2 regions of the Methylobacterium sp. ap11 genome follow, and region 2 is predicted to be linked to the other one. Evidence: predicted binding sites of a transcription regulator. Region 2 holds the regulator's gene; the other holds the start of a gene.

Region 1 (6,088 bases), on a different contig from region 2:
TAGAACGGGGTCTGGGTGACGACGAGGAGACCCTCCTCGCCGGCCCGGATCGCCTCGACCTCGGCCCCGCCGCGCACCAGCGCGGTGACGACCGCCTCGGCCTCCTCGGTATCGTAGCCGAGGAACTCGGTGGCGCCGGTGCGCTCGCGAAGCCCGTACCACAGGGTCTCGGTGGCGGCCTCGCCCGAGCCGGACCAGGCGGCCCGCGCCGCGGCGCGCTGGCGCTGCATCGCGGCGGTGAAGCCCTCCGTGTCGACCGCGATGCCGCGCGACTTGAGCGCGTCCTGGGTCAGGTCGAGGGGGAAGCCGTAGGTGTCGTAGAGCGTGAAGGCGGTCTCGCCCGACAGGCTTCCGCCCTCCGAGAGGTCGCGGGTCTCGGCGTCGAGGATCGACAGGCCGCGCTCCAGGGTGCGGCGGAACCGCGTCTCCTCGAGGCGCAGGGTCTCGGCGATCAGGCTCTCGGCCCGCACCAGCTCGGGGTAGGCCTGGCCCATCTCGCGCACCAGCGTCGGCACGAGGCGGTACATCATCGGGTCGCGCGAGCCCAGCAGCTGGGCGTGGCGCATGGCGCGCCGCATGATCCGGCGCAGCACGTAGCCGCGGCCCTCGTTGCTCGGCAGCACGCCGTCGGCGACGAGGAACGACGAGGCGCGCAGGTGGTCGGCGATCACCCGGTAGGACGCCGTCTGCTTGCCCTCGGGCGCGCGCCCGACCTGATGCGCCACGGCATCGATCAGGCTGCGAAAGAGGTCGGTGTCGTAATTGCTCTTCACGCCCTGGAGGATCGCCGACATGCGCTCGAGGCCCATGCCGGTATCGATCGAGGGCCGCGGCAGGCCGACCCGGTTGCCCGGCTCGATCTGCTCGTACTGCATGAACACCAGGTTCCAGAACTCGAGGAAGCGGTCGCCGTCCTCCTCCGGGCTGCCGGGCGGGCCGCCCCAGAGCTCCGGGCCCTGGTCGATGAAGATCTCCGAGCACGGCCCGCACGGGCCGGTATCGCCCATCTGCCAGAAATTGTCGGAGGTGCCGATGCGGATGATGCGGTCGTCGGAGAAGCCGGCGATCTTGCGCCACAGGGTGGCGGCGTCCTCGTCGTCGGCGTAGACCGTGACCAGCAGCTTCTCGGGCGAGAGCCCGAATTCCTTGGTGACGAGGTTCCAGGCCAGCTCGATCGCCAGCGGCTTGAAATAGTCGCCGAACGAGAAGTTGCCCAGCATCTCGAAGAAGGTGTGGTGGCGCGCTGTGTACCCGACGTTGTCGAGATCGTTGTGCTTGCCGCCGGCGCGCACGCATTTCTGGGCCGTGACGGCGCGCTGGTAGGGCCGCTTCTCGACGCCGGTGAAGACGTTCTTGAACTGCACCATGCCGGCGTTGGTGAACATCAACGTCGGGTCGTTGCGCGGCACCAGCGGCGAGGACGGCACCGCTTCGTGGCCGTGCTTGGCGAAGTAGTCCAGGAAGGTGGACCGGATCTCGTTGACGCCACTCATGGGAAGAATCGTCTCTGCGGAAGGCGGGCCGGGCGGGCGGGCATCGAAACATGGCGCACCGGCGGGCGGCCCGCGGATGCATCCGCGTGTCTTTAGTCACGCGCTCCCCCCGTGTCGAGGCGGAGCGCCGCCGCTATGTGCGTCGGAAGCAGGCGCGGCCGCCGGCCCGCCGGCAGATTCCTCGTCCCGGGACTTGTGCTTCGATGACCGACGAAATCCGTCTCCTCGCCCTCTCGGCCGCTCTCGGCTTCGCGCACATCATGGCGGCCTCGACCTCGGGCCTCGCCCAGCGCGGCGGCCTGACCTGGGCGGCGGGCAACCGCGAGAGCGAAGGGGAGGTCACCGGGGCGGCCGCCCGGCTGAAGCGGGCGTCGGCCAACTTCTTCGAGACCTTCCCGCTCTTCGCCGCCCTGGTGCTGGCGGCAGCCGTCTCGGGCCGTCAGGGCGGCGCGGTGGCGTGGGGGGCACAGCTCTACTTCTGGGCCCGGCTCCTCTACCTGCCGATCTACGGCTTCGGCATCCCGTGGATCCGTACGCCGGTCTGGGGCGTGGCGATCGTCGGCATCGGCTTCGTGTTTGCCGGGCTGTTCGGCTGGGCCGGTCCGGGCGCCCCGTAACATGAGCAGGTCTTCCGGCAGCCGATCGAGGCGCGGGTTTCCTCTCTCCCCGCCCGCGGGGAGAGGGGGATGCCCGCGCCTTTTTCGGGTTCTTTACAGTCCCGTAGAACGGAAAAAGGGCCGCCGCGCTCGTCGCGCGGCGGCCCCTTACGTCCCTGGAACCGATCGATCGGATCAGGCAGACCCCTCGTCGAGGTCGTCCGCCGTCGGCGTGGCGTTCTCCAGGATCTTGTCGGCGACGAGGCCTGAATTCTGCCGGATCGAGGCCTCGATCTTGTTGGCGATGTCGGGGTTGTCGCGCAGGAAGCCCTTCGAGTTCTCGCGGCCCTGGCCGAGGCGCTGGCTGTCGTAGGAGAACCAGGCGCCCGACTTCTCGACGATGCCGGCCTTGACGCCGAGGTCGATCAGCTCGCCGACCTTCGACACGCCCTCGCCGAACATGATGTCGAACTCGACCTGCTTGAACGGCGGCGCCACCTTGTTCTTGACCACCTTGACCCGGACGCTGTTGCCGATCGGCTGGTCGCGGTCCTTGAGGGTCGAGATGCGGCGGATGTCGAGACGCACCGAGGCGTAGAACTTCAGGGCGTTGCCGCCCGTCGTGGTCTCGGGGCTGCCGTACATCACGCCGATCTTCATCCGGATCTGGTTGATGAAGATGACCATGCAGTTCGAGCGCGAGATCGAGCCGGTGAGCTTGCGCAGGGCCTGGCTCATCAGGCGGGCCTGGAGGCCCGGCTGCTGGTCGCCCATCTCGCCCTCGATCTCGGCCCGCGGGGTCAGCGCGGCCACCGAATCGACCACCAGGATGTCGATGGCGCCGGAGCGCACCAGGGTGTCGGTGATCTCGAGGGCCTGCTCGCCGGTATCGGGCTGCGAGATCAGGAGGTCGTCGAGGTTGACGCCGAGCTTGCGGGCATAGACCGGGTCGAGGGCGTGCTCGGCATCCACGAAGGCGCAGACGCCGCCCTTCTTCTGGGCCTCGGCGATGGTGTGGAGGGCGAGCGTGGTCTTGCCGGAGGATTCCGGCCCGTAGATCTCGATCACGCGGCCGCGCGGCAGGCCGCCGACGCCGAGCGCGATGTCGAGGCCCAGCGAGCCGGTCGAGACGACCTCGACCTCCTGCACCTTGTCGCCCTTGCCGAGCCGCATGATCGAGCCCTTGCCGAAGGCGCGCTCGATCTGGGCGAGGGCGGCGTCGATCGCCTTCGACTTGTCTTTGTCCATGGTCGGGTTTTCCACCAGTCGCATCTGGGGCTGAGCCATCTCGGCGGGTCCTTATGGCAGGAGGGGCGACAAGTCTCAATCGCGCGGCTGGGGCTTATGTACCTGTTTTGTTCTCATTCGGCAAGAGGGAAAGGGAGGATTGCCGGTGGATCAGGCGTCGCCGAGGGCGCGCAGCAGGTTGGCGTTCGACCAGGACGGCCATCCGGTCCCGGCGAAGTCGCGGTCGTGGCTCCAGATGTCGGCGTCGAGGAGCCAGGCGCAGGCGAGAAGATACGCATCGGACGTCGATCCGTTGCGGGACGCGACGGCTTCGGTGAGGACGCGGACCGCCTCGGGCACTCGGGCATTTGTGCGGCATAAGCATCGGCCTCGACCATCGTGAGGCTGCTCAGGAGCGCTTCCGCCTTCGCCATCGTTTCCTCCCGCACGCCTGGTAGGTCGCGCAGCACGCCGAGAACCTCGTCGGCAGTACGAACCGACGAGACGAGCTTTGGGCATGCTTGGACGGCTTCGAAGACAGGGCGGGACCGTCGTCCGAGGACGACTCCCAGGATGATGTTGGTATCGATGACGATGACGGGGGAGGGAGGACGCGGCGTTCCCAAGGGGATGATCGATCAGATCGTTATTCGATGCCGCGCTCCGCCAGCAACCGATCGATTGCGGCATTCTCCTCCGGTGTCCGCCGAGTGGCCGCCGCATCGATGTCGGCCAGCACCTTGCGCATAGTTTCCGGAGACACACTGTGGATCGGCAGCAGGACGCCGACGGTGGCAGTGCCGTTCTTGATCGGCACCGGATGCGGCAGCGCCTGGATCGCGCCGGCCGACATCTTCTGGAGTTCGCGCATGCTGATCGCGCTCTTCATGGCCGCCGCCTCGTTACCCACATGGATGTAAGTCCGGCGGGTGGCGGCCACAAGGAGGGCGATCCGAGCGCCCTCACCCGGCAATCGTGGTCTTCACCGTCTCGACGAGCTGCTTGAGGCTGAAGGGCTTGGGCAGGAAGTTGAACTCCTCGCCGGAGGGCAGGTTCTTGCGGAAAGCGTCCTCGGCATAGCCGGAGACGAAGATCACCTTGAGCGAAGGGTGGCCCTTGCGCAGCTCGCGCAGCAGGGTCGGGCCGTCCATCTCGGGCATCACCACGTCGGAGACGACGAGGTCGACCGGGACGTCGCGCTCCTCCATGATCTGCAGGGCCTCGAGGCCGGAGGCGGCCTCGAGCACGGTGTAGCCGCGGGCGGTGAGCGCCCGGGCGTTGACCGCGCGGACCGGATCCTCGTCCTCGACGAGCAGGATCGTGCCCTGGCCGGTGAGGTCGCGGGCGGGCGCCTTCGAGGTCTCCGCCGCGGCCGGGGCGGCGCCCGGCGCGACCGGGGCGGTGTCGGGCAGCGCCTCGGGCGCCTCGGCCTCCGGCACCGGGACGTGGCGCGGCAGGTAGATGGCGAAGACCGTCCCCTGGCCGATGGTGGAGCGCACGTCGATGTAGCCGCCGGACTGCTTGACGATGCCGAACACCGTCGAGAGGCCGAGGCCCGTGCCCTTGTTGACCTCCTTGGTGGTGAAGAACGGCTCGAAGATCTTCTCCATCACCTCCGGGGTCATGCCGGTGCCGGTGTCGCTGACCTCGATGAGGACGTGGTCGGCGCCCGGCAGGCCGTTGAGGCGAAGCGCCCCGACGGCTTCCGCGGTCATGTTGGCGGTGCGGATCAGCAGGCGCCCGCCCTCCGGCATCGCGTCGCGGGCGTTGACCGCGAGGTTCACGATCACCTGCTCGAACTGGTTGACGTCGGCCTTGACCGGCCAGAGGTCGCGGCCGTGCTTGAGGTCGAGCTCGACCCGCTCGCCGAGCAGGCGCTTCAGGAGGAGGGTCAGGTCGGAGAGCGCCTCGCCGAGGTGGATCACCTCCGGCCGCAGGGTCTGGCGGCGCGAGAAGGCCAGCAGCTGCCGCACCAGGCTCGCGGCCCGGTTGGCGTTCTGCTTGATCTGCATGATATCCTGGAACGCCGGATCGGCCGGCCGGTGGCTCGCCAGCAGCAGGTCCGAGTAGCCGATGATCGCCTGGAGCACGTTGTTGAAGTCGTGCGCGATGCCGCCGGCGAGCTGGCCGACCATCTCCATCTTCTGGGCCTGGTTCACCTGCTGCTGGAGCTGGTGCTGGGCCGTGGTGTCCAGGGCATAGAGGATCACCGCGCCCTCCGCGCCGCCGGCGGTGCCGGCGGGGCTGAGCCAGATCCGGGCCGAGCGGTTGACCGGCGCCGAGACGCCGATCTCGACCGGCGGCACGTCGCCCCGCCCCTCGGCGGCGGCGCGCGCGGCGGCCTCGATCACGTGGCGATCGCGTTCGACCACGAAGTCGCGCACCGGGGGACCCGCCTCGCTGCCGTCACCGGTGCGCGGCAGGGTGCCGAACAGGCGCGCGAAGGAGGCGTTGGCGCGCACCAGCCGCCCGTCGGCGGCGAGCGTCGCCACCGCGACCGGGCTGGTGTTGAAGAAGCGGTCGAAGCGCAGCTCGGCCGCCTGGCCGGGATCGTCGCTGCTCTCCTCGCCGGCCGAACGGTTGAGCACGAGGGTGCGGGAATCGCCCGGCCTCCCGTCCTGGCCGTAGGCGACGCGGTGGTAGAGCCGGGCCGAGAGCGGGTGGCCGTTGCGCCGGCGCAGATCCAGGTCGAACCGGTCGGTGCGGACCTCGCCGGGCTCGCCCCTGCCGCCGATCAGCACCGGGCCGAGGTCGTCGGGCAGGATCTCGGAG
Region 2 (6,088 bases):
CCATCCGGGCGAACCAGAAGTGCTTCGTGCTTCGCGGCGCGCCCGGCCCGGACGGGCGCGAGCGCCTGGCCAACGCCTTCATCCTGGTCTCGAACCTGGTGGCCTCCGACGGCGGTGCCGCGATCGTCGCCGGCAACGAGCGGGTGGTGCGCGCGCGCCTCTCCGACGCGGCGTTCTTCTGGGAGACCGACCGCAAGACCCGTCTGGAAGACCGGCTGCCGAAGCTCGGCAACATCGTGTTCCACGAGAAGCTCGGCACCCAGGCCAGGCGCGTCGAGCGGATCGCGGCCCTCGCCCGGGCGCTGGCGCCGGTCGTCGGGGCCGACCCGGATCTCGCCGAGCGGGCGGCGCGGCTTGCCAAGGCCGACCTCGTCACCGAGATGGTCGGCGAGTTCCCGGAGCTGCAGGGCCTGATGGGCCGCTACTACGCCGCCGAGCAGGGCGAGGACCCGGCGGTCGCCGCCGCGATCGAGGATCATTACAAGCCGCTCGGGCCCAGCGACCGGGTGCCGTCCGAGCCGGTCTCGGTGGCGGTGGCGCTCGCCGACAAGCTCGATACGCTTGCAGGTTTCTGGGAAATCGATGAGAAGCCTACTGGCAGTAAGGATCCGTATGCCCTGCGGCGGGCGGCGCTAGGTGTAATTCGCCTCCTACTCGAAAATAATATAAAAATGCGGTTGGATTACATCGTCCGCGCCGCACATATGCCCGTCGCATTGGAAATCGCACGAAAATATGATTCGGCCGCAAGATTGAAAGCCCTTTCTGCAATTGCAGGCATGGATTTAAGTGAGCCGTCCTATGAGGTGGCCAAATCTGCTATTGATGACGATTATTTCGGAAAAAGCTTGGGTAAGTACGAAAAAATCGATAAACAGTCGCGTGAGGTTTGTGAGAGCCTTTTTTCGTTTTTCGTTGACCGGCTGAAGGTCTACCTGCGCGACCAAGGCGCCCGCCACGACCTGATCGACGCCGTCTTCGCGCTGCCCGGGCAGGACGACCTCCTGATGGTGGTGCGCCGGGTCGAGGCGCTCGGCCGCTTCCTCGACACCGAGGACGGCAAGAACCTGCTCGCCGGCTCCCGTCGCGCCGCCAACATCCTGCGGATCGAGGAGAAGAAGGACGGTCGCGCTTACGATGCGGCGCCGGACCAGAGCCTCCTGCGCCTGCCCGAGGAATCGGCCCTGGCCGAGGCCCTGCGGATGGCCGGCGCCGAGGCGGGCAAGGCCGTGGCGGTGGAGGATTTCGAGGGGGCGATGCGGGCGCTCTCGACCCTGCGTGCGCCGGTCGACGCCTTCTTCGACAAGGTGACGGTGAACGCCGACGAGCCGGCCCTGCGCGCCAACCGCCTAGCGCTCCTCAACGCGCTCCGGGCGGCGACCCGGGAGGTCGCGGACTTCTCCCGCATCGGCGGCGAGGGCCGCTGAGCGCAACGCGCGACCGGGCTCTCCCGTAAGCCCGGCCGCGCGCGTCCGGCCGTCGATCCGGCGCCGTGAGCCAATCCGCGTCTCCCGCGTTTCCCCGGCGGGAGAGGGCGGCCGCCCCCCGGCTCCCGCGGTCCCCCCGGGGGCCGGCGGATCGACACGGTGCGGCGAGGGACTTTGACTGCGATGCACCAGAACGCCATCCGACCGCACCGGGACAAGCCGGGAGTCTCGGCCCGCGGCATCGTGCTCACCCTGCTCGGGGTCGTGATCGGCAGTGCCGGCTACTACGCCTCCTGGCGCTACCAGACCCCGCTTGGCACGATCGGCGGTATCGCCGGTCTGGCGCTCTGCGTGATCGGCACCAGCCACGGCCACGAGGGCGGGCACTAAGCTCGACTTTGGCCTTCAGGCTGCGTTGCAGGGAGGGCGGGCCCCGGGCGGCGGCAGGGGCGAAGCACGGTTTCGTTCTGTGCCGCTGGAGCCGGGATGTCGCCAAAACGCGCTCACGCCAGCGAGCGTATCCGGGAGGGCGGGTTGCGCCTTCGGGTACCGGGCGGCCTGCACCGCCTTGCGGCGTTCGCGAGCGGGCCGACGCGCTGCCGACAGGAGATTGCGGAGAGCAGGGCGAGCAGGCAGGGGTGGTGCGGGCGATCACCCGGCCCGACCACTGGCGCTGGGTCTCGACGCCGAGATGGGCGCGAGTCTCCCGGACGGTAACCTCGACGCTCCCGTACCCGTCACGGCTCTCTGGCGGTGGTGATCAATAACTGGCGAAGGAATTCCGGGATCGAGCGGAATGATCTGTGGTCCCGCCGGTCGGATCGGGGTGGTCGGGGCGTTGTCCGGTTGCGCTTTCGGTGGCCGGTCCGGGCGCCGGCCGCGCGTCGTCTGATCGCGAAAGGGTTCGTGGCGGAGCGCGAAGGCACGCTTTCCTCTTCGAACCGGACAATCGCCGCACGGCGTATGGTTTCGACGTCGTCGGTGCCGAGACGATCCGCGATGAACGCCCGCACGGCCGGGTTCTTGTCCAGCCGCGAGAGGCGATGCTGAGTCTGGACCCTGGAGCCGCGTCCGATGGCGCGTGGTACTCGGCTTCTTCCGCCCCAACATCCCGTTTTTTCAAAGCCGCTTGCGGAACACTTGCGGAACGCTTACCATGTTCGCGATTTGTTTCCGGAGCGCGGCAGCGCGGGGATGAGAGAGTCACATGCTCACGCGTAAGCAGTTGGACCTGCTCCGCTTCATTCAGCAGAGAATGCGCGAGACGGGTGTCCCCCCGTCCTTCGACGAGATGAAGGACGCCCTCGACCTGAAGTCGAAATCGGGCATCCACCGCCTGATCACCGCCCTGGAGGAGCGCGGCTTCCTGCGCCGTCTGCCGAACCGGGCCCGGGCGATCGAGGTGATCCGCATCCCCGATACGGTGACGGGGCCGGCGACGGCTCCCGCGGCCGGGGCCGAGGTGGTGCGGTTCAACCCGAGCGTCGTCGAGGGCGGGCGCGCCCACGAGCCGAAGCGGCAAGCCGGCATCCCCGCCATGGCGACGGCCTCGGATGAGAACGGCCACTCGGTCAGCGTACCGGTGATGGGCCGGATCGCCGCCGGTACGCCGATCTCGGCGATCCAGAGCCAGAGCCGCACGGTGGCGATGTCGCCGGACTTCCTGGCCAGCGGCGAGCACTACGCCCTGGAGGTGCGCGGCGACTCGATGATCGAGGCCGGCATCCTCGACGGCGACCTCGTGGTGATCCGCCGCCAGGAGACCGCCAATACCGGCGACATCATCGTGGCGCTGATCGACGACGAAGAGGCGACCTTGAAGCGCCTGCGGCGCCGAGGCTCGTCGATCGCGCTCGAGGCCGCCAACCCGGCCTACGAGACCCGGGTGCTCGGGCCGGATCGGGTGCGGATCCAGGGCCGGCTGGTGAGCCTGGTGCGGAAGTACTGAGTTCGCGCGGGGAGCGCCTTCGCCCGACCCCCCGCACGGGAGGGTGGCCTGCGAAGCAGGCCGGAAGAGGGGGAGCGACGCTTCCGGAAAAACATGTGGCACGCCGCCATGTTCTGCGGGCCTGATCCGGTCCGCAGCTCCGGCGGGCGTGCCCATGGCGCCAGTTCGGGCGCCCGTGCGGCAGAGCTTCTATGCGACCGCACGACCGCGCAGCGAAACCCACAAGGCCTATCTCGACATGATCGGCGGCGGCGACGTGCTCCGCGCCGGCTCGCTCGTCAGCCCGACCACGACCGACGGCTTGCCAGTGAACCTCGGCAAGTTGCGCGAGCAGTTCGCCGGCGAGAACGCCCTCGCGCCGCAGGGCGGCTGCCTGAGCTTGACCAAGGACATTTTCTTCACGAGTCCCTCGCCGGCCTCGGCGCTGGTCGAGGGCTGCAGCTCGACAGGGCCTGGTGACTCGATCAGGGTCACGGACCGGAAGCGGCTCGGTGACGGGTTTCGCGAACACGATGTGCTGGGTGAGGGGTCCATGCTCATGCGGAGTGCCGGCCCGTGAGCGTGGTCGGGACGACCAGCATTATCGGGTTCGATTCGGCCTGGACCGACAACCCTCGTGCGCCGGGTGCGATCTGCACGATTCGCATCGACCGGGCCGGCCGCCGCACCCTCGTGCCGCCGCGCCTCGCCTCGTTCGACGAGGCTCGCGCGGCGATCGAGGCGGAGAGCGCCATCAGCGACTTGCGCCTCGTCGCCCTCGACCAGCCGACCCTGGTTCCGAACGCGACCGGGATGCGCCCGGTCGATCGGGTCGCGGCCTCCCTGATCTCCTGGCTCGGCGGCGGCGTGCAGCCGGCGAACCGCGGGAAGGCCGGGATGTTCGACGACGCGGCCCCGCTCTGGCGCTTCAAGGAGCGGCTCGGCGCGACGGAGGATCCGGAGGCCTCGCGGGAGGCCATCCGCGGCCTCTACCTGATGGAGGTCTTTCCCGCCCTGGCGATGCCGTCCCTCGATCCCGCCTTCGACGGCCGCCTGCGCGGACCGCGCTACAACCCGGCCCGCCGCAAGACCTTCACGCTGGCGGGCTGGCAGGCGGTGATCGCGGCGGTGCGGCGGCAAGCGGTCGAGTCCAGGATCGCCGGGCTCGCGGACTGGGCCGACGACCTGGCGCGGATCGCAACCCCGCGCAAGGCCGACCAGGACCGGCTCGACGCGGTGCTCTGCGCCCTCATCGGGCTGCACTGGCTCGTCCAGCCACGTCACAGCTCGATCATGATCGGCGACCGCATCGCGGGCTACATGGTGGCGCCGGCAAGCCCGTCGGTGCGAACGCGGCTCGAGACTGCCGCCAAGGCTTGCGCCGTTCCGGTCGACCCCGAGCGCCGCGTCACGGCCTCGGCCAGCGGCGGGCCTTGAAGGTGGTCTCGTCGCCGTTCCGCAAGGCGATCTCGCCGTGGATCGTGTCGGCACCGTCGCACTCGGCCCAGCCGTCGCCGAACACCTCGTCGCCCTCGTCCGAGCCCTGGAAGCGGAAGTCGACATCGGTTCGGCTGCAGGCGCCGTCGAGGCTTGCGGCGACGGCGCCGAAGCGGAACCTGTCCGCTCCGTTCGGCCCGGAGGCGATGAAGGCCGGCTCGACGAGGTCGAGATAGTCGTTGTCCCGGGCGCCGGCCTAGGTGATGCCCGCTCCCGAATATTCTCCATGCGACCTATCTCCTGGCGGGCGGGAGAACGATCATGACCGGCGAGAAGGCGACAGCCCGGGGCACCATCCTTGCCCAGTATCGGCCGATCCGGTGCGCGATCCAGGCCGTCCTCGCGCAGGCCGTGGATGCCTGCAGGAAGCCCGACCTCAACCGGGCCGCCAAGCATCTCGGCCTCCTCGACGAGGCGCACCTCGCGGACGACACGGTCCTCAATATGCTCTGCGACGTGGCGCTGTTCGAGCCCAACCAGCGCGGCCGGCGCGTCTTCGACGGCTTCCTGCGCGATCGCCTCGCCGCTCTCGACCCGGGCGAGCAGGAGGTCGCCCGCCGAATGGAGGGCGCGTTCGTGTCGATCTTCCGGGTGGCCGGGCGGCACGCCCAGGCCGGTCTATGGCTCGAGGACCTGCTCGCCGCCGGACGCCGCCTCTGGCTCGTCGACGAGAGTCTCGAAGCCTCCGCCTCCGATGGGGAGGTGATCGGCATGCGGCTGTTCGAGGCCGGGTCGTTCCACGCCGGCTTCGGCATCATCGTCGAGCCGCAAGAGGATCTGGTCGCATTCTGCACGCAGGCCGCCGCCCGCGGCAACCGCCTGCCCATCCGCCACTCCCTGGCGGCCGCGCTCTATGCCGACGACATCCAGGCGCGGAGCCTGCCCAGCCTCGACGAGGTGGACATGCCCGAGGTCGTCGTCGAAGCCCTGATGCGACAGGCCGGCGTCCCGCAAGGCACGCCCGTGGCACGGCCTCGCCGGGGCCGCAGACGACCGAAGTGAGGGGCAACCGGAACGCGCCCGTGGCGCTCGCGATTCAACCGGACGAACCTCGGGCCTTGCCCGGGGTTCGTCCGCTCCCGCCACACGCCGCGTCGCGGGCACGGTCGGGATGACGACGAACCGGAGGAGGACGCCATGACCCGTATCGACCGCCGCACGCTCCTCGGCGCCGCGAGCCTGGCGCTCGCGGGCAGCACGGCGCAGGCCGCCTCCGACCCCGTCGCGCCGCCCGCCC

Evidence for each region. Region 2 encodes LexA, which represses DNA repair genes until DNA is damaged. Its sites were predicted from a motif close to TGTTCNNNNTGTGTTCNG; they were not measured.
Region 1: the regulator LexA is predicted to act here: its motif matches at 3,435-3,452, upstream of recA (recombinase RecA).

Annotation. Positions count from the first base shown of each region.
Region 1 covers NZ_FOEB01000005.1:173,955-180,042, reverse strand. Annotated here, with positions in the region: gene alaS (alanine--tRNA ligase) at 1-1,493, opposite strand, end outside; gene BMX97_RS09285 (MAPEG family protein) at 1,697-2,110, shown strand; gene recA (recombinase RecA) at 2,285-3,376, opposite strand; gene BMX97_RS32775 (PIN domain-containing protein) at 3,488-3,676, opposite strand; gene BMX97_RS32010 (hypothetical protein) at 3,963-4,205, opposite strand; gene BMX97_RS09265 (cell cycle histidine kinase CckA) at 4,279-6,088, opposite strand, start outside.
Region 2 covers NZ_FOEB01000002.1:120,882-126,969, forward strand. Annotated here, with positions in the region: gene glyS (glycine--tRNA ligase subunit beta) at 1-1,427, shown strand, start outside; gene BMX97_RS03065 (hypothetical protein) at 1,611-1,817, shown strand; gene lexA (transcriptional repressor LexA) at 2,635-3,375, shown strand; gene BMX97_RS03075 (DUF4357 domain-containing protein) at 3,551-3,934, shown strand; gene BMX97_RS03080 (DUF429 domain-containing protein) at 3,931-4,791, shown strand; gene BMX97_RS03090 (DUF7986 domain-containing protein) at 5,113-5,853, shown strand; gene BMX97_RS03095 (MmgE/PrpD family protein) at 5,989-6,088, shown strand, end outside.